4 regions of the Pontibacter deserti genome follow, and region 1 is predicted to be linked to each of the others. Evidence: riboswitches for the same ligand, from Rfam matches in the RefSeq annotation. Region 1 holds a riboswitch; each other region holds the start of a gene.

The links. A riboswitch is a leader RNA that binds a small molecule or an ion and turns the genes downstream of it on or off. The one in region 1 is predicted to bind S-adenosylmethionine.
Region 2: it holds a riboswitch for S-adenosylmethionine, as region 1 does, so the genes downstream of both, MJ612_RS01420 (Na+/H+ antiporter NhaC family protein) here and metH (methionine synthase) in region 1, are expected to answer to the same signal.
Region 3: it holds a riboswitch for S-adenosylmethionine, as region 1 does, so the genes downstream of both, MJ612_RS08825 (O-acetylhomoserine aminocarboxypropyltransferase/cysteine synthase family protein) here and metH (methionine synthase) in region 1, are expected to answer to the same signal.
Region 4: it holds a riboswitch for S-adenosylmethionine, as region 1 does, so the genes downstream of both, MJ612_RS06445 (ATP-grasp domain-containing protein) here and metH (methionine synthase) in region 1, are expected to answer to the same signal.

The regions. Positions count from the first base shown of each region.
Region 1 is NZ_JALPRS010000003.1:81,614-89,627, forward strand. It holds gene metF (methylenetetrahydrofolate reductase [NAD(P)H]) at 1-848, opposite strand, end outside; gene metH (methionine synthase) at 890-4,603, opposite strand; SAM riboswitch class I at 4,676-4,785, opposite strand; gene rpmA (50S ribosomal protein L27) at 5,053-5,322, opposite strand; gene rplU (50S ribosomal protein L21) at 5,387-5,695, opposite strand; gene MJ612_RS15240 (ribonucleoside-diphosphate reductase small subunit) at 6,337-7,296, shown strand; gene MJ612_RS15245 (ribonucleoside-diphosphate reductase subunit alpha) at 7,647-8,014, shown strand, end outside.
Region 2 is NZ_JALPRS010000001.1:331,426-339,439, reverse strand. It holds gene MJ612_RS01430 (hypothetical protein) at 1-306, shown strand, start outside; gene MJ612_RS01425 (hypothetical protein) at 318-767, shown strand; gene MJ612_RS01420 (Na+/H+ antiporter NhaC family protein) at 855-2,204, opposite strand; SAM riboswitch class I at 2,455-2,559, opposite strand; gene MJ612_RS01415 (DUF72 domain-containing protein) at 2,762-3,508, shown strand; gene MJ612_RS01410 (cyanophycinase) at 3,623-4,468, shown strand; gene MJ612_RS01405 (sugar MFS transporter) at 4,644-5,918, shown strand; gene MJ612_RS01400 (MBL fold metallo-hydrolase) at 5,997-6,812, opposite strand; gene MJ612_RS01395 (PAS domain-containing sensor histidine kinase) at 7,001-8,014, opposite strand, start outside.
Region 3 is NZ_JALPRS010000001.1:2,031,623-2,039,636, reverse strand. It holds gene MJ612_RS08830 (SDR family oxidoreductase) at 142-1,608, opposite strand; SAM riboswitch class I at 1,873-1,979, shown strand; gene MJ612_RS08825 (O-acetylhomoserine aminocarboxypropyltransferase/cysteine synthase family protein) at 2,254-3,582, shown strand; gene metX (homoserine O-acetyltransferase MetX) at 3,591-4,655, shown strand; gene MJ612_RS08815 (homoserine dehydrogenase) at 4,636-5,886, shown strand; gene MJ612_RS08810 (hypothetical protein) at 6,095-6,727, shown strand; gene lysA (diaminopimelate decarboxylase) at 6,804-7,946, opposite strand; gene MJ612_RS08800 (aspartate kinase) at 7,958-8,014, opposite strand, start outside.
Region 4 is NZ_JALPRS010000001.1:1,490,758-1,498,771, forward strand. It holds gene MJ612_RS06435 (APC family permease) at 1-806, opposite strand, end outside; gene MJ612_RS06440 (LLM class flavin-dependent oxidoreductase) at 1,138-2,157, opposite strand; gene MJ612_RS06445 (ATP-grasp domain-containing protein) at 2,160-3,143, opposite strand; SAM riboswitch class I at 3,506-3,608, opposite strand; gene MJ612_RS06450 (FAD/NAD(P)-binding protein) at 3,963-5,372, shown strand; gene MJ612_RS06455 (Sec-independent protein translocase subunit TatA/TatB) at 5,578-5,817, shown strand; gene MJ612_RS06460 (ferritin-like domain-containing protein) at 6,003-6,716, shown strand; gene MJ612_RS06465 (ferritin-like domain-containing protein) at 6,725-7,525, shown strand; gene MJ612_RS06470 (RNA polymerase sigma factor) at 7,783-8,014, shown strand, end outside.

The DNA.
Region 1 (8,014 bases):
CACTCTACGCCCACCTGAGCAGCCGCTTTGTTATCCGGGCAGGCCTCAATGGCATCGGCTAAATCGCAAGGTATTTCGATATGGAACAGGCTTGGCAGTAAGGTTAGCTGAGACTTCGTGGTCATCGGCTTTAAACCCGGAATAATCGGCACATTTATACCTTCTTCGCGGCAGCGGTTCACAAAGTCAAAATACTTCTGGTTGTCGAAAAACATCTGCGTTACGATGTATTCCGCGCCCAGTTCAATTTTCTTTTTCAACCAGCGCAAGTCCGACTTCAGGTTAGGTGCCTCGAAGTGCTTTTCAGGATATCCGGCCACGCCAATGCAGAAGTCTGTAGGGTTATGAAATGTCTGCTCATCATCCAAATAGCAACCGTTGTTCATATCTACCACCTGCCCGATAAGCTCTGACGCATAATTGTGCCCGCCAGGCTCCGGAAGAAAACGTTGCTCACTCTTTACACAATCACCGCGTAGCACCAATACATTGTCTATACCAAGAAAGTGCAGGTCTATCAGCGCATTCTCTGTTTCTTCTTTATTGAAGCCTCCGCAAATAAGGTGGGGCACTGTGTCTACTTTGTAATGATTTTGAATAGCCGCACATATGCCTACCGTACCAGGGCGCTTGCGTGTGGTGCGCTTCTCCAGTAATCCATTCTCGCGCTGTTTATATACATACTCTTCGCGATGGTAGGTCACGTCGATAAACGGCGGCTTAAACTCCATCAGCGGGTCTATGTGGCTGAACAGGGTTTTCATGTTCTCGCCCTTCAGCGGAGGCAGTATCTCAAAAGTGAACAGCGTTTTGCCGTTGGCATTTTTGAAGTGATCCGTTACTTTCATGTAAGGGTGTTTCTTATTTAGATATTATATCTCAGATTTAACTACACCGCCTGCTGCGCTACCGGCTTTGGCTCGTAGTTCAGGTTCGGGGATAGCCAGCGCTCCAGTTCCTCTTTGGCCATACCTTTGCGCTGTGCGATATCTGCTACCTGGTCTTCACCAATTTTACCCAACCCAAAGTACTTCGATTCCGGATGCGAGAAGTATAAACCGCTCACCGAGGCCGCCGGGTACATCGCTAGGTTTTCGGTAAGTATAACCCCAGAGGTTCTTTCAGCATCCAACAGGTTAAACAGTGTGATTTTTTCGGTATGGTCTGGGCAACCAGGATAGCCTGGTGCTGGACGTATGCCTTTATAGTTCTCTTTGATCAGGTCTTCGTTACTCAGATTTTCTTCCGGTGCATAACCCCAAAGTTCTTTCCTAACTTTAGCATGCATCAGTTCCGCAAAAGCTTCCGCTAAACGGTCGGCCAAAGCTTTTACCATGATGGATTTATAGTCATCATGCTCAGCTTCATATTTCTCTATCAACTTCTCGATACCAAAACCAGCCGACACCACAAATCCGCCGATGTAATCGGGCACGCCAGTTTCTTTCGGAGCCACAAAATCTGAGAAAGCCAGGTTTGGTACGTTAGCTCCTTTCTTGCCCTGCTGCCTCAACGTATGGAACTCCGTCAGCACGTTTCCACGTGAATCATCGGCATATACTTCAATCGTATCATCTGCTTCCACGTTGGCAGGGTAGAAACCAACTACAGCACGGGCTTCCAGTAATTGCTTATCCACAATCTCCTGCAGCATTGCCTGCGCATCGTTAAACAGTTTGGTTGCTTCTGTGCCCAAATCCGGATCTGTCAGGATTTTCGGGTATTGCCGCTTCAGCTCCCAGGTATGGAAGAAAGGTGTCCAGTCGATGTATGGCACGATCTCCGAAAGCGGGTAATTGGTGTATGTTTTGTTGCCGATAAAGCTTGGTTTAACAGGTTTCGTTGTATTCCAGTCTACTTTATACTTGTTGGCGCGGGCTTCTTCTATACTTGCAAAAGCACGGTCTTTGGTTCGGCCTAGGTGGTCTTCACGCAATTTCTCATACTCTGCTTTAATCTCGGCTATGTAAGCTTCACGCTCACTGCCCAACAGGCTGCTCACTACGGTTACACTTCTGGAGGCATCATGCACGTGTACTACGGGGCCACTATACTGCGGTGCAATTTTCACGGCAGTGTGTACTCTTGAAGTTGTAGCTCCACCAATTAACAAAGGAATCTTCATGCCGCGGCGTTCCATTTCCTGCGCTACGTATACCATTTCATCCAATGAAGGTGTGATAAGTCCACTCAAACCAAGGATATCTACCTTGTGCGCTTCAGCTTCGGACAAAATCTTATCCAGCTGCACCATCACGCCCAGGTCTATTACTTCGTAGTTGTTACAGGCCAGCACTACGCCCACAATGTTCTTGCCGATGTCGTGCACGTCGCCCTTCACAGTAGCCATAAGTATAGTACCTGCGGTTGATTTAGACGTATCGGAAGCCAGCTTCTCCTGCTCCATAAACGGCAACAGGTACGCCACCGACTTTTTCATTACACGTGCACTCTTTACTACCTGCGGCAGGAACATTTTACCAGCACCAAATAAATCACCAACAACGGTCATACCTGCCATCAGCGGCCCTTCAATCACATCCAGCGTTTTGGTTGCCTGCTGACGAGCGACTTCGGTGTCTTCTTCTATGTAGTCAACTATACCTTTTACCAAGGCATGCTTCAGGCGCTCTTCCACAGGGGCATCGCGCCAGGCATTATCGGCTCCGGCGGCTGTCTTGCCTTTGCCTTTTATAGTTTCCGCGTAAGTAACCAGCTTTTCAGTGGCATCCGGGTGGCGGTTAAAGATCACATCTTCGATCAGGTCGCGCAGCTCGGTTGGTATTTCACTGTACACACCCAGCATACCCGCATTCACAATACCCATGTCCATACCTGCCTGCACGGCATAGTATAGAAATACGGTGTGCATCGCTTCACGCACAATATCATTGCCCCGGAACGAGAACGACAAATTACTTACACCACCGCTTACCAGGGCATGCGGCAGGTTCGCTTTTATCCATTTTACAACCTCGATATAATCTACCGCATAGTTGTTATGCTCTTCTATACCTGTGGCAATCGCCAGGATGTTCGGGTCAAAAATAATGTCCTGTGGCGGGAAGCCAACTTCGTCTACCAGTATGCGGTAAGAGCGTTCGCAGATCTCTTTTCTGCGCTCCAACGTATCGGCCTGTCCCTGTTCGTCAAATGCCATCACCACTACAGCGGCACCATACTGGCGTACTTTACGAGCTAATTTCTTAAAGGCTTCTTCTCCTTCTTTTAAGCTGATAGAGTTAACGATAGATTTGCCCTGCACACATTTCAACCCGGCTTCTATCACGCTCCATTTCGAAGAGTCGATCATGATAGGCAGTTTGGCAATGTCAGGTTCGGAAGCGATCAGGTTCAGGAAGTTGGTCATGGCCTGCTCCGAATCGAGCATACCTTCGTCCATGTTCACGTCTATGATTTGTGCGCCACCTTCTACCTGCTGACGGGCAACTGCCAAAGCTTCTTCAAACTGTCCGTTAACTATAAGGCGTGCAAACATCTTGGAGCCAGTAACATTGGTACGTTCACCGACATTCACAAAAAGGCTTTCGGGGGTAATGGTAAGGGGCTCGAGGCCGCTGTAGCGTGGGAGTGGAGCTACCGGAGTGGGAGTGTGCGGTTTATACTTTCGCACCAAGTCTGCAATTACTTTGGTATGTACTGGCGTAGTGCCACAACAACCACCTAGTATATTTACTAATCCCTCTTTCAGGTATTCTTCTACAATTGCCCCCATTTGCTGGGCTGTTTCGTCGTAGCCGCCAAATGCATTTGGCAAACCGGCATTCGGGTAAGCGCTGATGTAACAGTCTGATATTCTTGATAACTCCTGGATGTGTGTTTTCAGCTGACGAGCACCTAATGCACAGTTAAAGCCCACGCTAAGTATAGGTGCATGTGAGATGGAGTTATAGAAGGCTTCTACAGTCTGTCCAGACAAGGTACGGCCGCTGGCATCGGTTATAGTTCCGGAAACCATGATCGGCAGTTCTTTGCCGCCATCATTTACAAATTGCTGTATCGCAAAAAGGGCAGCCTTACAGTTTAACGTATCAAAAACGGTTTCTACCAGCAGCAGATCAGAACCACCATCTACCAAACCACGCACCTGCTCATAGTATGCCTCAACCAATTGATCAAAGGTAATGGCACGGTAACCAGGGTTGTTTACATCCGGAGAAAGCGAAGCCGTACGGTTAGTCGGGCCAATGGCACCAGCTACAAAGCGTTTGTGCGAAGGATTCTTGGCTTGTATCTCATCTGCAGCTTCACGGGCTATCTTCGCAGATTCATAGTTAAGCTCATACACCAGGTGCTCCAGGTGATAGTCGGCCATGGCTATACTTGTTCCGCTGAACGTATTGGTCTCGATAATATCGGCACCAGCCTCTAGGTACTCTGTATGGATGGTCTTGATGATATCGGGCCTAGTAATAGAAAGCAGGTCGTTGTTTCCTTTCAGGTCGGAGGGGTGATCTTTAAAGCGCTCGCCGCGGAAATCAGCTTCCTGTAGCTGGTAACGCTGGATCATGGTGCCCATGGCGCCATCAAGCACAAGTACGCGCTCTTTAAGCTGCTGGTAGATCGGATGTGTTTTGGTCATGGCTGGTGTCTTTCTTCTCGTAAGTCTTCTGCATTGTCTTATCAAGAAGGACACCCTAAGGCAGGATATACTATCTTATCTTTTCCCGGCTAAAGTATAGCTGGGAAGGGAATTAGCACCAGGCTTGTACAAGGTTGCTAAGACGTCATAGGGCCCTATCCCTCAGTCTTTCTTGATAAGAAGTTGCAAGTTAATACACTTATCCGCAAAACGCGAATTTTTGTTGCATTAGAATATAACTATAATCACTAATACAACTGATGTGCTTCAAAACAGAAAAGGACACATTAAGTGTCCTTTTCCTAAAAGAGTTTGGTCGTTTCCGATTAATTACTCTTCTTAGTTTAGTATACGATCAGTAAAACGCTAAGTTTCTACATTTTACATTTAAACAAAATAAAAAAAGGGATGCCTTTCGACATCCCTTTTTAAATCTGCAAAGGTTCGTATTAAGCTTCTGCTACTACGTTAGGAATTACAGAAACGTAAGAACGGTTCTTAACGCTTTTCTTAAATTCTACTTTGCCATCAATAAGTGCGAACAAAGTGTGGTCTTTACCCATACCCACGTTCTTACCTGGGTGGTGTGCAGTACCTCTTTGTCTTACAATGATGTTACCAGCGATAATGTCCTGGCCACCATAAATCTTAACACCAAGTCGTTTTGAGTGCGACTCACGACCGTTGTTAGAACTACCAGCTCCTTTTTTGTGTGCCATTTTGTTTTACTATTTAATCAGGCCTTAGCCCGAAATGGTTCTACGATAAATTTCCTCTTACTGCTTATCCAATGCTCTCGATCAGAACTTTAGTATAGTCAGAACGATAACCTCTCGACTTTCTATACCCTTTTCTTCTCTTCTTCTTGAAAACACGGATTTTCTCGCCTCTAACGTTGCCAAGGATTTTACCAACCACTTTAACACCGCTTACGAATGGAGCACCTAAGGTAATGGTTCCGTTATCATCTGTAAGAAGAACATTGGCGAACTCAACGGCGTCACCTTCATTGCCGGAAAGCTTGTTAGCGTAGATGAACTTACCGCTCTCTACTTTGGTCTGTTGACCTGCGATTTCTACAATTGCGTACATCAGCTTCAATGTATGTTTAAAATTTAGTCTGCAAAAGTACGGTGCTTAATTTTAATTTGCAAACACTTATAACTTAAAATGTTCGCAGATTTCAACAGCACTTTCAGGCATTGTGGATAACCATGTTGATATACACGTGACATTTTTTTTGCACCTGTTAAAAACTGCCATAACAACAAACAAACTAGGTAGTTACAAGCAAAACAGGTTTTTCACCTTTTCCACAAAACAAATTTACAGGTGCGCAAAGCACATAGATTAAAACCAGAAACCTACACTTCTTTTTGTACTCTCGCTCTTCATATATGGCAAAACAGCATGTTTAAACACTATAAGCCGGCATTTCATTGCACTTAACAATTATTTAATATATAATTTACAATATATTAACTATCTAATATGACATATACATCATGTGTATAACGGTGTTAATTTCAGCATAACAATCACACCTACAACCACTTAATTATTTGTGCATAAATTGAACAACTTTACCCCCTACTTTCAAGTTCAATTCTCTATATTTGAAGTCACGATACTACCAGGTACCTGCCGGGAACCCGTCAAAAACAAAAGTAAACATGGGGTGTTTTCTAAGCTGATTAGCTTACCCCTTCAACCAATAAAACATTTAGTAGCTTATGGAGCCAATATTACAAGAAAACCCAAACCGCTTTGTACTGTTTCCGATTCAGCATGATGAGGTATGGCAGATGTATAAAAAGGCTGAAGCCAGCTTTTGGACTGCAGAAGAGATCGACCTTAGCCAGGACCTGAAAGACTGGGAAAACCTGAACGATGGCGAGCGTCACTTTATCAGCCACGTGCTTGCATTCTTTGCCGCATCAGATGGCATCGTGAATGAGAACCTGGCGATAAACTTTATGCAGGAAGTACAGCTACCGGAAGCGCGTTGTTTCTATGGTTTCCAGATCATGATGGAGAATATTCACTCCGAAACATACTCGCTCCTGATCGACACTTATATAAAGAAGCAGTCTGAAAAGGATTATCTCTTCAATGCGCTGGAGACCGTGCCATGTGTAAAGAAAAAAGGCGAGTGGGCACTCAAGTGGATCAACAGCGAGAACTTTGTTGAAAGACTGGTTGCCTTTGCAGCTGTAGAGGGTATTTTCTTCTCCGGTTCTTTCTGCTCTATTTTCTGGTTGAAAAAGCGTGGCTTAATGCCAGGCCTGACCTTCTCTAATGAGCTTATCTCCAGAGACGAAGGTTTGCATTGCGATTTTGCCTGCCTGCTTTACTCTATGCTGCAGAACAAGCTTTCTGAAGAGCGAATCCATACTATTATCAGGGATGCAGTAAGTATAGAGCAGGAATTTGTGACAGATGCGCTGCCGGTTGACCTGATCGGTATGAATGCAAAACTGATGAGCCAGTACATTGAGTTTGTGGCTGACAGACTACTAGTAGCACTTGGCTACAGCAAGATCTACAATGCTGCTAACCCATTCGACTTTATGGAAATGATCTCGCTGCAGGGCAAGACCAACTTCTTCGAGAAACGTGTAGGCGAATACCAGAAAGCAGGTGTACTAGGCGACAAAGACAAAAATGTTTTTTCGCTGGACGAAGACTTTTAATAATATCAGAAACTAACTATATTTAAGTGGCAAAGGAAATCAAAACTCCGGAAGCCGCTTAAATACTCTTACATACCTTACCGGACAGTGGCTGAAGTATAAACTAAACTGCAAACCTGTACCGGTACCTAAGCTGGCCCTGGGCCATCAAAGGGGAATCTCATCCCCACTATATAGTAAAAGCATTTGGCTTTACCTATAATCTATTGTACTACAACGGCTTATACCACACCGCGTATTAGCTGGCAGTATCTTATACTTTAAAAATTCGGCTTACTGCTTTGGCAGAAGCTTCCTGAAATATATCTGTTAAGAACCCGGGCTTTTTAATCCCGCTAATTGTATACACTATGTTAGTTGTTAAAAGAGACGGTCGCCGCGAATCCGTTAAATTCGACAAGATCACTGCACGCATCGAGAAGCTGTGCTATGGCTTACATGCTGATTATGTATCGCCGATTGAAGTTGCCAAGAAAGTAATTGATGGTATTTATGATGGCGTAACCACTGTTGAGCTGGACAACTTGGCTGCTGAAACAGCGGCATCGCTTACTACCAAGCACCCGGATTACGCGGTACTGGCAGCACGTATTGCTATCTCTAACCTGCACAAGGTTACCAGCAAGTCGTTCTCCAACACCATGAAGCGCCTGTATACTTACACCGACCCTAAAACCGGAGAGAATGCATCGCTGCTGGCGAAAGATGTGTATGAGAT
Region 2 (8,014 bases), on a different contig from region 1:
TATGGAATTTTAAAAGCAGTTCGTGCCCTGCTGGAAAACAAGATAGAGTTGTTGCTGATAAACAACCATCGCAGAGGAATATTAACTTTGGCAGACCAAACGTGGTTTGTTTCAAACTCGGTGGCTGTATTATCCAAAAGTAACCTTCAGAAACTGGCTATCATAAACTCGGCAGATGCCATACAACAAATGACCAGCGAGGCGATAGATGCCCGGATGAAGAAAGCAAACCTGGCTTTTTCGTCTCAGCTTTTTTTATCGGAGGCAGAAGCAACAGGCTGGCTACTTACAACAGATAATGAGTAATAAAAAATAATATGCAAGAAGGAGAAACCTATAATGCTGTTGCCTTGCAACTATGCACTATATACCAGGACGAATATGTAAAGATTGAAGCTGATGATCGTGCAAAGTATATTTTTGTAAAATGGACACAGCACCCTAAGAGCGAAGAGTTTCGAAAAAGCTTTTTGAAGGCAGCAGAGCTTACCGTTGAAAACAAATATGAGTACTGGTTAAGTGATTCACGGGCTATACATTACATTGAGTTCGCGGACCAGAACTGGATATTGGAGCATGTAGCACCACTACTGCCTAAGGTTGCGCTTAAAAAGTTTGCACGCCTGAGTACCCTGGAAAGTCTTTCATTGATGGATTCGACACGAATTTATGCGATGCTGGAGCAATTGCCATTTGAAAGAAACACACAGCTGGAAGTTTTCACAACTACAGAAGAAGCCTTGGAGTGGTTGTTTCAGGTACGTTAATCAGCTGATAGCTACAGACTAAAAAGAGCCGCTTAACACGTAGTTAAGCGGCTCTTTTTTATTAACAAGGTTGTTCTCGACTCACGTCTAATTAGCAACAGTTTCCCTTGCCTGTAATTTATTAACCTCTTTTTTAAGTAAGAACCTGTCTACAAAAGGGGTATAAATGGCCAGCAAAGTAAATAAAAGCAACAGGTACAGATACCACGCATAAGGCAGCACATCCAGAAATTGAACCTTACCACCAGTAAAATTAAGCATGATCAGTATTTGTGCGCCGTAAGGAAGCAATCCCTGCACAATGCAGGCAAAGATATCAATGATAGCAGCTGTTTTCAGTCTTTTGATAGCATACCGCTGGCTGATCTCTTTTGCAACCGGCCCGGTTACAACTATGGATACTGTGTTGTTAGCAATAGCACTGTTCACGCCGCTCACTAACAGACCTATTCCCAGTTGTGCAGAGCGATAGCCATTAATCATCTTGTTGGCGTTGTTCAATAGAAACTGAATACCCCCAGCCTGTCTTACCATTTCTGCCAGTCCACCTGTAAGCATCGAAAGCAGAAATATTTCGGTCATGCTGGTAAAGCCTTCATAAACTTTCTTACTGAACAGCAACACATCCAGATCACCGCCGGCTATACCTACTACACCTGAAGCAAGTATACCTAACACCAATACCACAAATACATTTATGCCATATACTGCCAGGAACAGCACAAGTAAATAAGGTGCTATTTTCAGAAAATCAATTTCCTTTGCTACAGGCAATACCTCCTGCGCAGCAGTAGTCTGTAATCCTGCAAAAAGTAAAAGACCAATTGTTACAAAAGCGGCAGGCCCGGCAATCAGCAGGTTCACCCTGAATTTATCTTTCATGTCGCAATCCTGGGTCTGGGTAGCAGCAATGGTGGTATCTGAGATAAAAGAAAGGTTATCACCAAACATGGCTCCGCCCAGCAAAGCACCTAACATAATTGGTAGCGGAGAGCCACTTTGTTCGGCCAGCCCCACAACTATAGGCCCTAAGGCCACTATAGCCCCAACCGACGTACCGGTAGCAGTAGATAAAAAAGAAGCCAGTAAAAACACACCTAAGGCAAGGTACTGCACCGGAATGTAAGTTAACCCGAGATTTACTGTGGCATCTACGCCACCTATTGCTTCAGAAACAGCTGCAAATGCACCGGCTAACAAATAAATTACACACATTGTGATGATCTGTGAATCGCCGCATCCTTTTATAAAGGCATCAACTTTAGCATTTATACTTCCTTTTAAAAGTATAAATGCAGCGATAATACCGCACACTACCGCCACCGGCGAAGGCAAAGCATAAAAGTCGTCTAACGCTAAACCGGCGCCAAGAAATAATACAACAAACACCAAAAATGGAACGAGAGCTGTTCCACCTGTCTTTTTGATCTGATCCATAAAAACTGAAGAAATAATACCTTTAGCTGCCCAGAGTAACTCCGGTAACAACAGGCCTGGAAATAAAAATTAAAATGAATTGAAAGTATAAAGTGCAGCTGCTACCGGTTTGGTATGTGCAGCTTAAGCAAGAAAAAGATATGGATTAACAGCAACAGCAACAGCAGCAACATGAAGTGGCAGGTGCTACTTTAAAGAATGATGCTGGTAAATAAAAGGCTGTTTTTGTTGATTTTGCTAACATGCTACTAATTTATATATCCCAAAACTGGGCAGGAGTTAGCACCATTTCAATTTGTTTTGCTGGTTGCTAGAGGTTCGCGGAGCCTGCTCTCTCCCCTCTTCTTTATAAATCTTGATAAAGATGCTGCAAAGGTAAGGCCCAAGCTTTTAATAATGCAAACCCAGATAGTAAAAACATCTCAACAGCAAGCCTAAACAACTGAATTAAAATCACATACATATTCTAACGTTTGCTTCTCATTAAATTAAGTAAGCTATACTTTTAACTGCCCGGTTTTCCAAACGTAGGTAGCTGCAACACCTTGCGCTATACTATGGAACATATACCAAACTTATACATGGGCACATCGGGATGGAGCTATCGCTGGCTGGAAGTACTATACCCTCCAGAGCTGAAATCCGCGGAACGGCTATCCTACTATGCTACCCATTTCAATTCAACCGAGATAAACAGCAGCTTTTATCATTTCACGATGGCTAAAACTGTGGAGAAATGGCTGGCTACTACTCCGTCCTACTTCAAATTTGCACCAAAGTTAAACCAGGAAATAACCCATAAACGCAAGTTTACAGATGCTGAGGCCCCGCTGGACAAATTTATGGCCAGCTATAGTTTAATGGGTGATCGCCTTGGCCCGGTACTGGTGCAGATCGCGGGCAGCTTCCGTTTCCATAGGCCAACAGCAGAATCGTTTTACAGGTTGCTCCGCGATAAATACCCGGATCAGGCTTTTGCTTTGGAAGCCCGCCATGTATCGTGGTTTACTGATGAGTCGCTGGACCTGCTGCGAGACTATGACATTACCACTGTAATTGCCAGCGCAGGCAAACGCTTTCCGGGTACTGAGGTAACAACTACCAACATTGCCTACCTACGCCTGCACGGCGACGAGAAAATGTACTCCTCTGCTTATTCCGATGATAAACTGGAACGTTATGCCTATATGGTGAAAGAGTGGCTGGAGGATGAAAAGCAGGTATGGGTTTTCTTTAACAACACCATTTTAGGTAATGCTGTACTCGATGCCCGCAAACTAAACGACATGATCCTGAACCTGTAATGGCTGGGTATTCCAAACATCGTAACCTTTGGGTAAAAGCTTCATCTAACGTATAAAGTATAACGCGTTAGTCATGCTGCTTCTGATAGATTTATACTTAAACAACTGCAGGTTATGGAGGTACCCAAAGGAAAAATAGTAGCCATAGGTGGCAACGAAAAGAAAGGCAATGAATCGGTATCAGAAGGTATAGTTCACCATCAAAATGCTGTAGATGAAGGGATTCTAAAACGCATACACGATGAACTGCATGGCTTGGGCACCCGCATCGAAGTAGTGACTTCAGCAACCATAACCCCGGAAGCGGCAGGCCAGATCTATACAGATGCTTTCTTACTACTTGGGTGCGACAACGTAGGTGTTTTGCCCATTCAGCAACCTGAAGATACTAAGCGACCAGACTTTTTGGAACGGCTACGGAAAGCAGATGCGGTTATGTTTACCGGAGGTGATCAGTGTCGGATCATCCCGATTTTTGAGAACTCAGAAGCACTCCATATCCTGAAAACACGCTACCAGCAGGAAGATAAATTTCTTATCTCAGGAACCAGTGCCGGTGCCATGGCTTTATCCCGGATCATGATAAGTGGTTCTCTGCAGACTGACCCGCTCATTAAAGGTACCGTGGAATTAGCTCCAGGCTTGGGTATACTGGACCATGTTATCATTGATACACATTTTGTAAACCGCCGTCGCATACCTCGCCTTATCGAAGCTATTGCCGGCCACCCTACCCACATTGGTATTGGGCTTGGCGAAGACACAGGTATTATGATAACTGAAAACAACTGCATCGAAACTATAGGCTCAGGGTTGGTAGTTGTAATTGATGGGCGGAAACTGGAGGAGAACAACTATAACAGTATAGAAAAAGGACAAGCCCTTTGTGTTGAGAACCTGATCATGCACGTGTTGCCTAAAGGCCGCTCCTATCATATCCCATCTGGTGAATTCATGTAAATCACTAACTATAACACCTGCTACACAACCTGCCGCAAAGTATAGGCCTTCTACCTGCGGCACAAACAAATTATAGCTAGGCTGCTATCGCACATATTTTTTATAGTTCAGGTACTGCAAACAAAGGAGTTATTAAAAAATTAGATTATCTTGAACAGATTTATCTACACTTTTTATGTCTGTTAAAACTGAACCTATGATGTCTCAGGCAACGCGTAACGATTCCCGTGCTATCCTGATAATCGGCGCCCTGTTCTTTATTTTTGGCTCTGTTACCTGGCTAAACTCGGTACTGATCCCTTACCTGCGTCTGGCTTGTGAGCTTACCAACTTCGAGGCCTACTTCGTTACCTTCGCGTTTTTTATTTCTTACTTCGTGATGGCTATTCCGTCAGCGTGGGTGCTAAAGGCGACCGGCTTCAAAAAAGGTATGGCTACCGGATTGGCCGTTATGGCTGTGGGTGCCCTGATTTTTATACCTGCCGCACTTAACCGAACTTATGAAATATTCCTGCTGGGGTTGTTTGTGCAGGGAACCGGACTTGCTTTACTACAGACCGCTTCTAACCCTTACATAACTATACTTGGCCCGGCTGATAGTGCTGCAAAGCGCATCAGTGTGATGGGTATATGTAATAAAATAGGTGGTATACTGGCACCCCTGGCGCTTGGTGCCATACTTTTTCTGGATGCTGATGCCCTTGTAAAACAGCTCGATACTATGAGCCTGCAGCAGAAAGCACAGGAGCTGGATGCACTGGCTCATCGTGTAATTACGCCTTATATTTTTGTGGCGGTATCGCTGGTAATACTGGCTATACTTGTACTGATTTCATCTTTACCTGAGATCGATACTGACGCGGAAGACGAGACCGTAGCTACTGCCAATACCGGTAAAACAAGTGTGCTACAGTTCCCGAACCTGGTGCTGGGTGTACTGGCTATTTTCCTGTATGTGGGTGTAGAAGTTATGGCCGGCGACACGATCATCAACTATGGCACTGAGCAGGGTATTGAGTTATCTACTGCTAAATTCTTTTCTTCCTTTACCTTAGGCGCTATGCTGGTGGGTTACTTTATCGGCATTATAACCATACCTAAATACCTGAAGCAGGATGTGGCCTTAAAGATCTCAGCGGTGCTGGGCGTGCTATTTTCTATTGCTGCCATACTTACTGATGGTTACATTTCGGTGCTGTTTATAGCTTTGCTGGGCCTGGCTAACTCGCTGATGTGGCCTGCTATCTGGCCGCTGGCTATTGCTGGCTTGGGTCGCTTTACCAAAATTGGTTCGTCGTTGCTTATTATGGGTATTGCCGGCGGTGCTATACTTCCGCTTATCTATGGCAAACTTACCGACCTTACCAATGCACAGCAGGCTTACTGGATAATGGTGCCAGCTTACCTGTTCATCTGGTTTTATGCTACTAAAGGCCACAAATTGAGGTAACACACACATAATAAGTAAAAGCCCCGCCTGAAGTATAGCTCAGGCGGGGCTTTTTTTATTTTGTTAACTATCAGCAAACTATAAAAGCTGCAGTTGCTCCCCTTTATAATGCTTTACAGGTATAACTGAGTTAGTTATAGTATAAACAGGCGTTTCCTGGAAACGTGAAGCAATAACAACTTCAGTGTTGCCTGCATTCAGGTCGAAAAGCTGCTTCAGTAATTTAGGGCAATTGTTATCTTTCGATAAATGAGATAACAGGATATGGCTCATAAACGGTGGTTTATGCTCCGTAAAGAGTGTAAGCGCCTGCTCGTTTGATAGGTGCCCATAGTTACCCCGAATGCGTTGTTTCAGGTAATATGGGTATCGTCCGCTGTCCAGCAAGCCATCATCATAGTTCGCTTCCAGGAAAGCAGCATGGCATTGGCTGAAGTGCCTGATCACATGTTCGCAGGGAGAGCCAATATCTGTAAACACACCAATATTTATGTCCTGATAGCTTACGATAAAACTATGCGGATCGGCAGCATCGTGAAACTTTGGAAAGGCAGTTATAGTTAGCTCGCCTACCTGCACCGGCTCAAAGGCCTGAAAAGGTATAGCTACAAACTTCTCGTTGGTTAAGCGGCCATGGTACAGCGTATCTGGTGTTATGTAAACCGGGATTTCATATTTTCGGGCAATAACGGATACCCCCCTGATGTGATCGGAGTGCTCATGGGAAATAAAGATGGCCTTAACCTTACGCATCGAAAGGCCCAGCCGCTTCATACGCTTTTCGGTTTCCAGACAGGAAATACCGGCATCCACCAGCACCGCTTCGCGCTCGTTACCTATGTAATAACAGTTACCGTTACTTCCCGAATTTAATGATGTGATCTGCAGTTGCATGTAGCTGCAAAGAAACGTTTAATTATATTTTTTACCAACCAGGCGTAAGTTGAAAACCTAAATACTGCGGTCTTAATTCCATGCCCAACTATAATAGCATAAAAAACTATACTTCCTCCTGATAATCAGAATACAAAGTTAGAGGTCTTGTTACACAGCCTTGCGTAATTTCTTTAAAAGTATAGCTCTTAGCGTTTGAAGTAAACTCTGAATGTAGAGCCTTTACCTGGTTCGCTGTCAAGTTCTATGTGCCCGCCTGCATTTTCCACTATTCGTTTTACTATGTACAACCCAATGCCAGAACCTTCCACATGGTCGTGCAGGCGCTTGAACATCGAGAATATTTTAATCTCATCGGCAGGATTAAATCCTAGGCCATTATCGGCTACTGTAAGAATAGTATAGTCAGGTGTGGTTTCGGTAGATATTATGATGTGGGGATTTCGGGCAGGGGAACTATACTTAAGAGCATTGCTTACCAGGTTATAAACTATACTTCTAATATTTTTAGCCGAAAATTCCAGTTCAGAATCAGGAGCAAGGCTTACGTCGATATGTGCTCCTTTTTCCCTTATCAGATTTTCAAAATCGAGCTTCACATCTTCCACAACCTCTGACAAGTTAACCCTAACTATATCTTCATCGCCTTCCCGCTGAATTTTTGCAACCTCCGTAAGGTCAGCTATCGCACGCTTAAACCGGTTTATAGAATTTTCGATTAGCCTTAATACATGCTGTACCCCTTCGGAGTGCAGCGTTTCATGAGGCAGGAATTCTACTAATGCATGCATTAATCCTTCAATATTCGAAATTGGTGCTTTCAGGTCATGAGAAGCAGAGTACACGAAGTTATCCAGGTCGGCATTAATAGCCAGCAGTTGCTTATTCATGCCTTCAATTTTCTTGCGAGCCTCCACCTGTTCGGTAATATCTATAGCTACTGCTATAATACCGGTTATTACCCCATGTGAGTCCTTCTTCGGATGGTACACAAAGTTCAGGTATACTGTTTCCAGGGAGCCATTGCGCATTAAATTTACCGGCAACTCATCTGCTACAAATGGCTTACCAGTATAAAACACACCATCCAGTAACTCTTTAATAGATTGCTCGCTTACTTCAGGTAGTGCTTCTAAAACCGGGAGACCCAATACATCTTCCTGTTTTCGGCCCCATATTTCGCATATATTCGGGTTGGCAAG
Region 3 (8,014 bases), on a different contig from region 1:
ACGTCTTTACTTCTACTGTAGAAGTAGTAGTCTTCACGAAAAAAATGGGTTGAAAGACTTGGGCTTGTATACTCGCAAGTATAGGTAAAGTTTTATATTATAAACCCTATAGTTTGTATTTTTCGATGTATTTGTAACTTTCTATGCTTTGGCGGGTGCTTTAGGTGCCGGAGAAAAATGTGCAATGTTACTGGCCATACCTCTGAAGATGATATAATGAAAGGGAAGCATAGCAAACCAATACAACCTGCCCAGCAACCCATCAGGGCGAAAAGCTGCTAACTGCTCCAGGTAGTAACCATCTTTTTCATTAATTATTCTGAATTGCAGCCATGCCTCGCCGGGTACTTTCATTTCTGCATATAACAACAAACGCTTTTTAGGGCGATCTGCAACCAATATGCGCCAGAAGTCAATACTATCGCCGACCCTTATTTCTGTTGCGTGTCTACGGCCCCGTTTAAGGCCTACACCGCCAGCCATCTTATCCAGAAAGCCACGTATTTCCCATAAAAAATCTGTTTTATACCAGCCCCGCTCACCACCTATACGCCAAATATTCTCCAATACAACTGCAGGATCCTGTTCAATTTTAATACGTTGTTTATCAGTAAGTAAACCGTGCTCAGGTATTTGTACAAAATCCATATAATTAAGCTGCATCGTGCCACTTACCAAGGCATCTTTCCAACTGCTGATCACCATGTTCTGCTCAATTTTGGCATAAGCCAGTTGTAGCGCTTTCTGGTAGGGCAGGTTCTGATGCGGTATGATTTCCTGTATGCGGTTATCCTGTACGATGGTGTCGTTCCGGAGGCTCTCCACTAAACTGCGGGCAATAGCAAAGCTGGTGCTGGTAACAAAGTATAGCCAGTAAGACGATAACCTGGGAGTGAGGACGGGAACAGTAAAAATAAAGCGTTTTAAGTGGCGCACTTCTGCCAGCTTCTCCAGCATTTGTTTATAGGTAAGTATATCCGGGCCGCCAATCTCTAGCCGTTTTTCATAACAGGCAGGGTTGCCTAATGCAGCAGTCAGGTAATAGATCACGTCCCGGATGGCAATAGGCTGGCAACGGGAGTTAAGCCAGTGGGGTGTAATCATCACGGGTAATTTTTCTACCAGGTCACGGATTATCTCGAACGATGCGCTACCCGAGCCTATGATAATGGAGGCACGAAGTACGGTTAAATTTGCTTTTGCCAGGTCTAGTATATCTTCTACATGCCTGCGGGAGGCCAGGTGCTTTGAAAGATGTGCAGCATTGGAAATTCCGCTCAGGTAAATGACCTGCTCAGCAGATGTTTGATTAAGATAGGTAACAAAATTTTCGGCAGAAGTTTGTTCTGCTTGTTCAAAGTCATCTCCCCAGGCACCCATCGAGTGCACCAGATAGTAGGCTGCATCTATGTCTTTAGGTAAAGCTTCCAGGGTATCTGGTTGCAGCAGGTCGCCTTTAAAAATTTGTACTTTATCTTTAAGTGAATCCTGCAGTTCGAAGCGACGGGGGTCGCGCACCATACTTATCACCTCATGCTGTTGCTCCACAAGCACAGGTAAAATTCTTCTGCCAATATAGCCGTTCGCACCTGTTAAAAGTATCTTCATGTGAGCAAGTTCTGGTTGTATATCCCGACTTAGCAACAGAAAACTTTCGGCTATGTTCAGGTCATTTTCTTGTTATGTATTAGTAACTATAACCGGGTTGTGCTTTTATTTTATACTTATGCTTTTGGATGTAAGATGTTGGTTTACAGGTTTAAATGTTTAAGTTAGAAAAATATTTTTATAAAAAACATATCCGTTATTTTGTTTTTTGAGTAAAGGTAGTCTAAGTTTGCATCATCAAGTCAATTAACCCTTACGGTTGTTGATTTATAAAGAAGCGTGGAGAGACAGGCTCTGTGAAGCGCTAGCAACCTAACCCCTATGGTAAAGGTGCTAATTCCTGAATCCGGAAATTCGGATGAATATAAATTGATAGTAACATGAAAAAGGGAATCAAGCCAACACAGCACAGTTTTGTATTTTATCCGGTAGCCAAACTACACGGAGCATCTCATTTATTTGCCTTCAGGTCCATCATGTGCATGCCGACCTGTTGTTGCTGCTGTTGCTAATCTTTTAGCTTCCTGAACAAGTGTGTCCGGCAGACTTCTGCAGGTAAATACCTGTAGTTCCCTCTGCTGCATCCGCACATCTTTTTTGCATTTCGCAACTCAACTCATTTTATACATTTTAATCAGAACCACTATGTCTACTACACATCGTTTCGAAACATTACAATTACATGCAGGCCAGGAAATCGATCCAACAACACGTTCCAGAGCAGTGCCTATCTATCAAACAACCTCTTACGCTTTTAAAGATGCTGCCCATGGTGCCAACCTGTTTGCCCTGAAAGAATTTGGCAACATTTACACCCGCATTATGAACCCTACCACCGATGTTTTCGAGAATCGCGTTGCAGCTCTGGAGGGTGGTGTGGCCGCTGTGGCAGTTGCTTCAGGGCAGGCAGCCCAGTTTATTGCACTTACCAATATTCTGCAAGCAGGGGATAATTTTGTGAGTACCAGTTTCCTGTATGGTGGTAGCTATAACCAGTTCAAGGTTTCTTTTAAGCGCTTAGGCATAGATGCCCGTTTCGCAGAGAATGATGAAGTGGAAAGCTATGAAAAGCTGATAGATGAAAATACGAAAGCCATTTACCTGGAAACAATTGGTAACCCACGCTTCAATATTCCGGACTTTGAAAGTATAGCTGCACTTGCCAGAAAGTATGATATACCGCTGGTGGTGGATAATACATTTGGAGCAGGCGGTTACTTATTCAGGCCACTGGAGCACGGAGCCAATGTGGTAGTAGAGTCGGCTACCAAATGGATAGGCGGGCACGGTACAAGTATAGGTGGCGTGATTGTAGATGGCGGAAACTTTAACTGGGGCAACGGTAAATTCCCGCAATTCTCAGAACCATCAGCAGGGTACCATGGCCTCAACTTCTGGGAAGTATTTGGTACGGATGGTCCGTTTGGTAACATCGCTTTTTCTATCAGGGCAAGGGTAGAAGGCTTACGCGATTTTGGGCCGGCAATTAGTCCGTTTAACTCTTTTCAGTTGTTGCAAGGCCTGGAAACACTTTCGCTAAGGGTAGAAAGAACAGTGCAGAATGCACAGGCACTGGCAGAGTGGCTGGAGCAGCACGACCTGGTGGAAAGTGTAAACTACCCGGGTCTGAAATCCAGCAAGTACCATGAGTTGGCTAAGAAATACCTGAAGCGCGGTTTTGGCGGTGTACTATCCTTTAAACTGAAGGGGGATAAAAAGCAGGCAGAAACTTTTGTAAATAACCTGCAACTGGTGAGCCACCTGGCAAACGTAGGCGATGCTAAAACTTTGATCATTCACCCGGCATCTACAACCCACCAGCAACTCTCGGATGCAGAGCAATTAAGTGCAGGCGTTGAGCCAACCTTGCTTCGCGTTTCAATTGGCATTGAGCACATAGAAGACATTAAAGCAGATTTTGAACTGGCCTTTGCTGCTGTAAAAAATGCAGTGCCAGAACCTGTGCTTAACTAGAAATTCATATGTCCACACAACAACATACTTTTCATTATCAGCAGGAGTTTAAACTGGAGTCGGGGTTCTCGTTGCCCGGCTTCCAGCTTGCTTATACTACCTACGGCCAGTTAAACCTGCAGCGTAATAATGTGGTGTGGGTGTGCCATGCTCTTACCGGCAACGCTGAAGTTACTGATTGGTGGGGCGGCCTTTTTGGAGAAGGTAAGCTATACGATCCTGAAGAATGGTTTATAGTTTGTGCAAACATGCTGGGCGGATGTTATGGATCGACGGGACCTCTCTCTATCAACCCGAACACGCTTAAACCTTACTTCCATAGTTTTCCGCAGCTCACAAACCGTGATATAATAGGTGCTTTTGACCTGCTGCGGCAGGAACTGGAACTGGAGCAGGTGCACACGCTCATAGGCGGGTCGTTGGGTGGGCAACAGGCATTGGAATGGGCGTTGCAGAAGCCGGATGTTTTTGCAAGGTTGGTCCATGTGGCATCTAATGCGCGTCATTCCGCCTGGGGAATAGCCTTTAACGAAAGCCAGCGGATGGCCATCCGTCAGGACCCGACCTGGGCTAGTAATAGTGAAACAGCAGGCAGGGAAGGGTTGAAAACAGCCAGGTCCATCGCGATGCTTTCTTATCGGCACTACATAAGTTACAACCTTTCGCAGCAGGAGCCCGGCAATAGCATTACCGATAACTACAGAGCCTCCAGTTACCAGGTATACCAGGGCGATAAACTGGCTAAACGCTTTAATGCCTATACTTACTGGTTGCTAACAAAGGCTATGGACTCACATAACATTGGGCGTGGCAGGGGCGGAGTGGAGAAGGCACTACTTCATCTGAAAGCTAAAGCACTGTTTGTAGGGGTAAATACCGATCTGCTATTTCCGGTGGAAGAGCAACAATTCCTGAATCAACAAGTGCCAGGTTCTGCATTTGCGTTGCTGCACTCCAACTATGGCCATGATGGCTTTTTAGTGGAAACGGAACAACTGACGGAGGCTATCCGCAAGTTTTATAAATCTGAAACTGTAAACCAACCATACTACTATGAAAAACAAACCGTCTGACATCAGGCTCGGGATATTCGGGTTCGGGTGCGTAGGGCAAGGCCTTTACGATGTACTGCAAACCATTGAAGCGGCAGGTATAGAAGTAGCAAAGATTTGCGTGAAGGACAAAGAGAAGCTGCGTAGTCTGCCATCTTCAGCTTTTACCTATAACCCGCAGGAGCTGTTGCAGGATGAAAGTATAACTATACTTGCGGAACTGATAAGCGATGCTGAGGATGCTTATGGTATAGTAAAACAGGCACTGCAGGCAGGTAAAACTATAGTTTCGGCAAATAAAAAGATGCTGGCCACACACTTGCCCGAACTACTTGAACTACAACAGAAGTATAAAGGCACTTTATTATACGAAGCAGCGGTAGGAGGCAGTATCCCTATCATCCGAATACTGGAGAGCTACTATAGTTCGGAGCCATTACAGCAGGTCAGCGGAATTCTGAATGGTTCTTCCAATTTTATACTTTCTAAAATGGAAGCCGAAGGATTGAGTTATACCTGTGCTTTGCAGCAGGCACAGGAGCTTGGTTTTGCAGAGGCTGACCCAGCACTGGATGTAGGAGGTTTTGATTCGGTAAACAAACTTTGCCTGATAATAGCGCACGCTTTCGGGGTAAGCGTTAAGCCGGAGCAGGTGCTGCGGTTTGGGATTGATTCCATTACAGAACATGACCTGAAATTTGCTGAGCGTATAGGTGCCAGAATAAGGTTAGTAGCAACCGCTGTGGTAGATTCTGGCGATCAATTATATGTTCGGGTGCTGCCCGCTTTGGTTTCTGAACAGAGTGAACTTTATAGAGTGACCAATGAAACAAATGGCGTAACTATAGCACCTGTTTTTGCAGGAGAACAGTTTTTAAAAGGACGGGGAGCCGGCAGCCATCCTACAGGTTCTGCGGTATGGGCAGATGTATCGGCAGCATTGTCAGGGTATCGCTATGTATATCCTAAAGCAGATACCAGAGCCATTGCATTAAGCAAAGAATATAAAATCAACTTGTATCTGAGATGTCCTTCCAGTTTAGTGTTACCGGCAGCTGACTTTATAGAGCTTAATAAAATATCAGAATCAGAAGGGGTAGCATATTATACAGCAAGTATAGAAAGCGAAACGCTGAAAAGCTTATCTGCTTATTTGGCTGCAGAACGCATATTTATGGCTGAAATCACTCCTGCACAGGCTCATAATATTGCACTGAAAAATTGCAATACAGAAGCAGTTGTTTATAGCTGATTTGTGTGTTTTCGAATTGATATTTTAATGCAACTCCAGAGAAGCTGTTTTTATTGTATTATATAGAGGGTTTAGAGTTGAATAAGTATACTAAATAGTAGTGGTAAACAATGGCTATTAGTTGTAAGTGTACGTACAATAAGTAGTTACGAACACTTTATGAGCCATGACTATGAAAACGTTTTTACCCTGTATTATAACTATAATAATGATCTTTACATTAGCCGGCTGCAGGCAGGATAATGTATCCCCGATACGGAATGTTCGCTTTGATCCGAAACTCCTGAACCCCCTGAAAGCAGCCGGTGGCTGTACCAACTATAGTTACTTCTCTGGCGCTAAACTCCGAAACCTTGGAACCATAAATACGAGCCGTGTAGTGGTGGCTTTCGACGAGAACCTGACACAGGCGCAGCGCGAGCAGGTAATTACAAGATATGGTTTTGTGGCAGGCATACACAGCCAGCGTGCCAGCCAGACTGGAATGATGTTTACATTAAATTTAATGAACGGGCTTAACTGTGCCCAGACAGAACAGGCTATTCGTGAACTCGCAAAAGACAAAGCCATAAAATATGCAGGCCCTTATTTTGTGATGGATGGTAACCAGCAGATAGGACTTAGCAATGAGGTGATGGTGAAAACAGATGCTGGTGGAGTGCCATCGCTTAAAGAGTTTGCTGCCAACTATCATGCTAAACTGATTGGGCCACTTGGTGCAGATACTTACCTGCTTCAGGTAGATAAATATTCCAGAGGTAATGCATTAGAGCTATCTGACTTACTGAAAGAGCAGAAAGGCATTGCACACGCTACTCCGGATTTTATACTTGCGCAGTAGTTATGGCCAACCAAAATTAAAAGCCCTGCTTTCACTTTGTGAAGCAGGGCTTTTAATTTTTTATACTTTAGCTATACTATAAATATACAGCATTCGCTTTCTCCCGCAGGTTATACCCCGAGGCCATCACTTCGCCGTAAGCGCCAGCCGTTCGGATAGCCACTAAATCGCCACGGTTAGTCTCCGGAAGTATAACTGCCTTTCTGAAACAGTCGCTCGACTCGCATATAGGGCCTACCACATCGTACTTTTCTTCCGGTTTTTCGCTTGTCAGGTTCTCTATCTGGTGGTAAGACTGGTACAGCGCCGGGCGAATCAATTCTGTCATACCCGCATCAAGTATAGCAAAGTTAGTAGTTATACCCTTTTTGATGTACAGCACTCGTGAGATTAGCGTACCGCATTGGGCTACCAGTGACCGGCCTAACTCAAAATGCACCTGCTGCCCCGGACGAACCTCCAGGAACTGGTTAAACAAGTTAAAGTAGGCTTCAAAATCAGGGATAAGGTTTGCATCCGGATTGTAATAGTCTACACCCAGGCCACCGCCCACATTTATATGTGGCAATGTAATGTTATGGGCTACAAACCACTCCTGAAACTCATTAACACGCGTGCACAGATTCTTGAAAACAGTTAGGTCTGTGATCTGAGAACCAATATGGAAGTGGATACCAATCAGTTCTATACTTGGCAATGTTTGCAGCAACTCAAGTACACTTTCCAGTTCCCAGGCATTAATACCGAATTTATTTTCTTCCAGGCCCGTCGTAATATACTTGTGGGTATTGGCATTTACGTTCGGGTTAATGCGCAAAGCTATTCTGGCAGTTTTGCCTTTGGCTGCAGCCAGTTCATTCAGTATCTCCAGTTCGTGCTTCGATTCACAATTAAAGCAGAAAATATCTTGGTCCAGGGCATAGTTTATCTCGGCATCAGACTTGCCAACACCAGCAAAAACTAAGTTCTCCGGTTTAAAACCATTTTCTATGGCACGTTTTACTTCGTTACCGCTTACGCAGTCTGCACCAAAACCTGCTTGCAGCATTTCGGCAAGTATAGGTGCGTTGGCGTTGGCCTTTAAAGCATAATGTACATGGTAGTTATACTTGGCTGCTTCGGTCTTGGCAAGTTGCAATGTCTGGCGAAGCAGCTCTAAGTTATAGACATAAAAAGGAGTAGTCTGCTGCTGCAGCTCCTGTATATATTGTTTCAGCATGGTCGCGTTCCTTAAAAAATCCCCTCGTTCAGCTTCGTTAGCGCCGCTACTTTATCAGATGTATTTAT
Region 4 (8,014 bases), on a different contig from region 1:
GCCAATAAAGCAGTCTGGTTTTCTTTTACAGCAGGTAATGGCAGTATGGCAATGGCCAGAAAAGCAGTTAAAGGATTAAAGATGGTAACTGCCAGCCACATATTACGCAAGGTTTTAGGGAATACGCCCTGCTCCTGTTCCTCCACAAAGTTAGCCGAGCTCTCAAACCCGGATATACCCAGCATGGCAGCCGCGAAACCGAAGAACAAGGCCCTCCAGATACTCCCTTCCAAAGGCTGGCTGTAATTAAGAGTAAGCGTATCAAAACCATGTGTAAAAAGGAAGAAAAACCCGACTATCAATAACAGGGTTAAGGTGGAAATATGCGTGATGAAGATAATGATGGCCACTATAGAAGATTCGCCGATACCCATTATGGTTAGCCCCATAAAAAGCGCTAGCAAAGCAATAGTAGCATAAATAATAGGTAGCCCTTCCCAAAGGTGGTGCACATAATGCATGGCCTCACTTGCCGAAATAACAGCGGTGGCCATATAGGAAAGCAGAGTAAGGCAGGCAGCCAGCGAGGCTGTGCTTTTGCTGGTTGTGTTTAGTAATGCATTGTAAGCTCCGCCGTTTAGCGGCAAAGCTCCCACTACTTCACCATAGATACTCCGGAATAAATAGAGAACCCCACCTACCATCAGCAGTGCCACCCATGCATACTGCCCTGCATAAATAATAGCCAGCGCCGAAACATATAAACAGGAAGACGTGATATCGTTTCCGCAAATGGCTGTAGCAGCCAGTTCTTTTAATTTAGGGTGCTGTACCGTTGTTGCTGAAGCAGTAGAAACCTCATTCATAAATCATTTTCAAGAGTTATATGCAGTATACGAGCTTCTATCAGAAAGATGTTGAGCATACTGTACTTGCTCACATTTTAACTAGGGTATCAACAGCAGCACGATCTGCTTCAGGTACGGAGTTTAAGGTATAGCCTTACTATGATCGAAGAATGGGTTAGCTACATCAGGTAGGTTTAAATAAAAATCCCTGCCGTAGGTTAAGCGGCAGGGGAAGGTAGTATAGATTAGTAAAGGTTTGTTCAGGTGCGTCAGCAAAGGAAAGGTTTGAGCAGGGTTAAACTATAAGTATAATCTTGTTCGGTTTCCTTGCTTAGCTCAGATGATAAGTTTAGGCAATAACATTTATGATAGATTCAGAGAAGCGCTCCATTTCTTCGATCTGAGGGCTGCATTGTAACAGGAAAAAGTCTACACCAACAGCCTCAAATTCGGCGATGCGGTCCTGCACCTGGGCTGGCGTACCTACCAGCCCGGAACGTAGTCCCCTGTTTGAAACAGAATAATCCTGCAGGGTAAGCTGGCGCTCCAGTTGCGTGCCTGATACCCACTGCTCCAGGTTTTTAAACCCGGCTGCAGATTCCTTTACATTGGTAATGCGATCAAATTCCTTTTTCACTTCCTGGTCTGAGTCGCGAACTATACTATAAGCTGCCACACCAAACTTCATAGGTGGTAACCCTAGGGCATCGCGTCGGCGTTTCATATCCTCAATGCGCTTGCCTATCAGCTCAGGAGAATCGCCATGCATTACATAACCATCGCATTGCGTGCTTATCAGGGTCTTGGCCGCTTCCGACTCACCTCCGGCATATATAAATGGCTTTTTCTTTGGCTTTGGCTGTAACACATTGTTCTCTACCTGATAGTATTTACCCTGGTAAGAGAAATGATCCTGCTCCCATACATTGGTTACAATATCCAGCCACTCTTTTGTGCGGGCATAGCGGTCATCATGCTCTTCAAAGTGAAGGCCATACTTAGTTGCTTCATCCTTCCACCACGACGACACCACATTTAACGAAAGCCTGTCGCCACTGATCCGGGCAATGTTGGCAGCTTGTTTGGCAAGTATAGCCGGGTTATGGAACGTAGGGCGCACAGCCACCATTATCTCCAGTTTTTCGGTAACTGCCGCCAGTGCCGCAGCCGTAGACCATGCCTCAAGAGAGGGAGCCTGCTCTCCTTTAATATCGTTCAGGAACAACTCAGCGATAAGAGAAAGACTATAGCCCCAGTCTTCGCTGCGTTGTGCCAGCTTTTTTACATAGTCCCAGTCCGGGGCCATGCTTTCCTCTTCCACGTTGCGCAGCCAGCCGCCGAAAACCGGTAACCAATATCCGAATTCCATGCCTATACCTCCTCTCTCTTTAATTGTGCTTTTGCCTCTAAAAAGTCTACCAGCTTAGCATGCGGATTAAACCCGATCACGTTAACAGCATCAGCCACAAAGTTCGAAAGGGCATTTATATCATAATAGTAAATCTGTCCGTCACGGTCGTCGATGGTATATTCTATACCGCCAACATCTATACCTGATTCCTGCACAATGCGCTCAATAGCATCTATCACTCCCTGTGGTGGTGTAAATCCTTCCACTCTCATACCGTTCTTAGGTGCATCAATAGCGCAGGCGTTTCTTACCAGTTCTTTACCGTTGGTAGTCTGGCAAATGTCTGCAGGACACAGGTTAAAGCTTTCTCCTGAAGTATAAACTTTAATAGCATACAGGTATTTGCCGCCTAAGGTCTCCACACGATTTATATGGCCGCCACGCGCAGGTATAAATTCCTGTACCAGTGCGGTATGGTCTATACCTAGTTCTACCTGGCCAGAGGCAACAGCTAATGCCAGCTCTTCCGGAGAATTGAAACGTATAATGCCAGCACCGCTTCCGCCAATGTTCGCTTTTACAACGATTGGGTAACGCAATCCTTCTGTAGCTTTAACTGCCTGCGAGGCATGGTTAATGACACGGGATTTAGGATAAGGAAGTCCGAGTCTTTCCAGCAACGATAACTGCAGCGCCTTGGAAGTTTCATATTGGAAAGCTTTATAGCCGTTGATCACGGTTACACCTTTAGCCTCTAAATGAGCAAGCAGATTAAGTGTATAGAATATGCCCTGCTCGTTGTTACGCAGGTAAGCAGAGGGGCTCATGCGGTTAAAGAAAAGGCTATAGTTCTGCTCCGCTGATGCCAGGTCATAGGTATGTTCTGCTGCGTTCAGGCGTGTGTATGCAATGCCGCGGACATCCAATTCATTAAATAAAGGACGGAACCACTCCTGGTGTTCATGGAAAATTGCAAATGGTTTTTCAGATGATAAAGTTGACATAAGATTCTCTGTAAAAATTAAAATTGAAAGTATAGGTATAGCTCACCTGCAAAGGCAGAGCTTTTGAATGTAAGGGAGGCAGGCAAAAACAAGTCCTTCAGGTACTGAAAGCTTTAGACAAAGCAAACCTTCGCCTTATTTGCTTTAAGCGCAAAAGGTTAATATGCCTGGCGGCTGCGTACGTAATGTGTTATAGTTTACCTAAAAGAAAGTATAGGCAACAGAATGCGCAGCTGGTTTAGCAACAACAGCAGCAACAACAAGTAGAAATAGTATTCGGAAGAGATAAACCGAAAGAAGATAAAGTGCTTTTCTGCAATAAAGAACCGATAAGGTTATTTGTTGTGATTTTCATGATTGATAATTTATATCCCCTAAATTTTTTAGGCAGGAATTAGCACCTGGTTTGATAACTGGTTGCTAGAAGTTCATAGAGCCTGTTCTCTCCCTTCTTCTTTATAAATCAAATACTGTGTAGGTATATTGACTTTACACTGCAAAGCTGCATGCAGAATTTTGGAATTGCAAATATTTCAGCAAAAAAATGTACGTACATCGGTTAAACTACTGCCATTTATCCCTGTTATACTTTAAACCTGTGGTTGCTTTATGATGTGTTCAGCAGTATTTCAGTCTCTCAACAAGCTGTTCGGACAACAAACCATACAGGTTAACTGGCGTAATACCAGATATTATTGAGTTACCTGGTACAGGTTAAACTTCTGCTCTCTTACTATACTAAACTATTGCACAGGCTACCAGCATAGGTTTTGTTTGTCTGATTAATCAAAGTTTCAGTTTACTTAAGTTATAGCACCTATGGCTATTGCAATTATCGGAGGAGGCTTAAGCGGCACATTAACGGCTATTCACCTGCTTCACAACGCTACATGTAACACCACCATTAACCTGATAGACCAGGACAGGTATAGGATGAACCGCGGAATTGCCTATTCCAGCCAATTAACGTTTCAACCTTTAAATGTTCCTGCTTCGGCTATGAGTCTGTTTCCGGAACATCCTCTCGATTTTTTCTATTGGCTCGAAGCACAACAGCATCGTTATGAAAAGCATTTAAAGCACCCTGTCAGTAAAGATGACTTTATACCTCGTTTTATTTTCGGGGACTACCTTAAAGCCCGGTTGCAGGAAGCAAAAATGAAGGCCCACCCAAGTATAAACTTTGTAGAAGTATATGACGAGGCTATTTCAGTAAAGAGGAAGGCCAATTGCTTCCAGGTAGATTTTCGTGATCATGAATCTATAAAAGCAGATAAAGTGGTGTTGGCTCTCGGCAACTTTCCACCAGCCCAGCTCCCCATACCTGATGCTGCATTTTATCAAAGCAGTAAATATGTTGCTTCTCCCTGGGCTGCAAAAGGGCTGGCAGATTTGCCTGTTGATGCCTCCTTATTACTGATTGGTTCCAGCCTGACAATGGTAGACTTAGTTGGTAGTCTTAAAGCACAGGGCCATAAAGGGAAAATTTATGTTATCTCTCGTCACGGACTACTGCCTCAGCCATTTGATGTATATACGCCTTCTTATCATAAGCTGAACCTTCCCATTCATTCAGACTTGTCTGTAATAGCATTATTCCGTTTTTTCAGGAAGGAGATAAAGAAAGCAGAAGAACAAGGCTATACCTGGAGAAGCGTACTGGATGCCATGCGTCCTGATATACCTGCTATCTGGCAGGCTTTACCATTAACTGAGAAAAAGCGGTTTCTCCGTCATGTACGACCTTACTGGGAAACACATCGCCACCGCATGCCTGCCAGTTCAGCAACTCTGATAAACGGTTTACAACAACAAGGGCAGTTAGAAGTGATCGCTGCTACTATCCTAAACATGGTGGATGAAGGGGAACATGCCTGTATCACCCTTAAAAAAAGAAAGTATACTGCTACCTCTCAAATAAAAGTGAGCCGGGTAATCAATTGTACCGGTCCTCAATCCGACTTCACTAAGATTCAGATGCCATTGGTTCAGCAACTGCTTGAGGAAGGCCTTATAAAACCGGATCAATTAAAGCTGGGCTTAGAAACAGCTCCTGATGGCACGCTAATAGGTGAACAAGGAACACCCATAGATGGACTTTATACTTTAGGACCGCCCCGAAAAGCTACTCTTTATGAATCAACTGCTTTGCGGGAGATAAGAGAACAGGCAAAGGAACTGGCAAATGTAATACTGCCATCGCCACTTACGCAGCTTTCGGAAGCATAGCTACTCTGGTTGCTCTTCCCGGGTACAGCTCCTGAAGCTAATGTATTGTATAGCAGCCTTTATCTCGGCTTCAGGAAATGTGCTATCAAGCGGTATTTATATTTATAGTTAGCTTTTAATCCGCTTATTTATAAAGAAATAGTTACCCCGGTAAATCCGGTTGCAGGTCTGCCCCGTTTGTATTGTCCATTTAAACTGTGAGACTATGCAACTAACCAACATTTTATTATTTCTAGGCGGACTCGGAGGCACAGAAGTAGTGTTGATCGTACTGGCTATACTTCTATTTTTTGGTGCTAAACGCATCCCTGAACTGGCAAAAGGTCTCGGACGTGGTATCCGGGAATTTAAAGATGCCTCCAAAGATATTAAAGAAGATTTCGAAAACTCAGTTTCTGATCATACCCCTCCAGCAAGAGAGTCGGAAACCAGGCTAAGAGCTTAATGCAACAAAGCCCACTATGTATAGTGGGCTTTGTTGCTTTTATACTTCTGAAATAGCCCCGGTAATATCTTTTTTTCGCTTGCCTAAATCCGGTTCTATTACCGGTGTCGTAGGTCTTGCAATGCTACCGGATAAGGGCTTTATCAGTGGCAGTTCAAAACCAGTTTACAATATGTTTTAAAATTATGGAAAAACTACAAGACACCTCTACTGAGAAAGACGCCGGCATAAAAAGGGCATTAGTGGCACCCATGCAGCGCCGTATGTTTATGCGATATGCCGGGGCTACAGCCGCACTCACAACCCTGCTTTTTGCTACCTCCTCCTGCGACGAAGACGGAGACGATATGCCCATGGATCCTAACACAGTTGACCTGGGCTCCGGTGATACAGGTATCCTTAACTATGCCTATGCGCTGGAACAACTGGAGGCTGCTTTTTACTCAGAAGTTGTAGCAAAATCTTTAGGCTTATTTAATCAGACGGAACAGCAGATAATGCAGGACCTGATGGGACATGAAAACATTCATAAAGACTTCCTGAAGGCAGCACTTGGCTCCGCTGCTATACCTGACCTGGAAGTAAACTTCAGCTCAATTAACTTCTCTGATAAAAACAGCATTTTAACAACTGCTAAAACATTTGAAGACCTTGGTGTAGCTGCTTATAATGGCGCTGGCAAGTTCCTGGAAAATGCTGGTTTCCTGACGCTGGCAGGTAAAATTGTATCTGTAGAAGCACGCCACGCCGCTGTTATCCGCGACCTGATCTCGAACGGCACCTTCTCCGATTCCGCCAACAACCAGGGCCTCGACCCTGCCATGATGCCAGCAGATGTACTCTCAGCTGCTTCTGCGTTCATCAAAACAAAAATTTCTGCTAACAATTTACCTAAATAAGCCTCGCCATGAACATATTTAAAATTATAGAAGACATAGAGAAAGTTGATCCGGAAGTATACAACAGACTTGACTCGCGCCGGAGTGCTTTTAAGGGTTTAGGTTCCATTGGTAAAAAGGCTGCGCTTTCAGCTATACCATTAGCACTTGGCTCGGTATTTCAAAAAGCATATGGGCAGAGCAACGGCATCGTGCTGGAAGTGCTGAATTTTGCGCTGAAGTTGGAGTACCTGGAGCGAAACTTTTATACACAGGCATTAGCTGCTAATGGGCTGATACCGGAAGGCGCGCCTAAAGGTGCCATCCAGAAGATTCAGATGCACGAGGCTGCACACGTTGAATTGCTAAAAACTACTATCCAAAGCCTGAACGGTACACCTATAAGTGAGCCAACTTTTAACTTTGGTAAAAACTTCCCTGACTGGAACACCAATTACCAGACCTTCCTTACTCTGGCTCAGGCTTTTGAAGATACAGGAGTACGAGCCTACAAAGGACAGGCTGCTAATCTGATCAATAATGATGCTGTGCTAACGGCAGCCCTGCAGATACACTCAGTAGAGGCGCGCCATGCAGCCCACATACGTCGCATGCGAAACAATGCCGGCTGGATAATTGGAGATGGCACTAACAGTAATGTGCCGGCGGGTGCGCAGCCGGTTTATGCAGGAGAAGGTAATCTTGCCCAGGGTGGCATTAACGACATCTCTGCTCTTGGAGAGGGTTATTCAGCAGAGATTGCTTCCGGCGCTTTTGATGAGCCACTTACCAAAGAGCAGGTAGCAACTATAGTTTCATTATTCGAATAGCCAGCTAAAAACAGGAACTGTTATTTTTCAATAATTCTATATACCCCGAATTAAGGAGCTGCTTCTGGTAGCTCTTTTTTTATTTCAGGCCAACTGCTATGTTAAGTATAGTACCAGTTAAACCTGTATAATTTTAAACTTTTTAACCCCGTAACAGTTTGGAAATTAATTTGGGTAAAGACGATACAATATATAATTAACTAAATATTTAGTATCTTTCGGATACCCTTGTATTTTCATATACTAAGGTGAATTAATTGGCGAATCAACAACAACCTATACTTAAGCTTAGCGAGGAAGAGCTGGTAGCACGTTTACGTGCTCGTGATACTTCGGCTATGTCTGTGCTGTACGATATGTATAGTGCTACGCTTTATGGTGTTGTATTGCAGATAGTGAAGATAGAAGAAACAGCGGAGGATGTGCTGCAGGAAGCATTTGTAAAGATCTGGAACTCATTTGAGAGCTACGATACATCAAAAGGAAGGC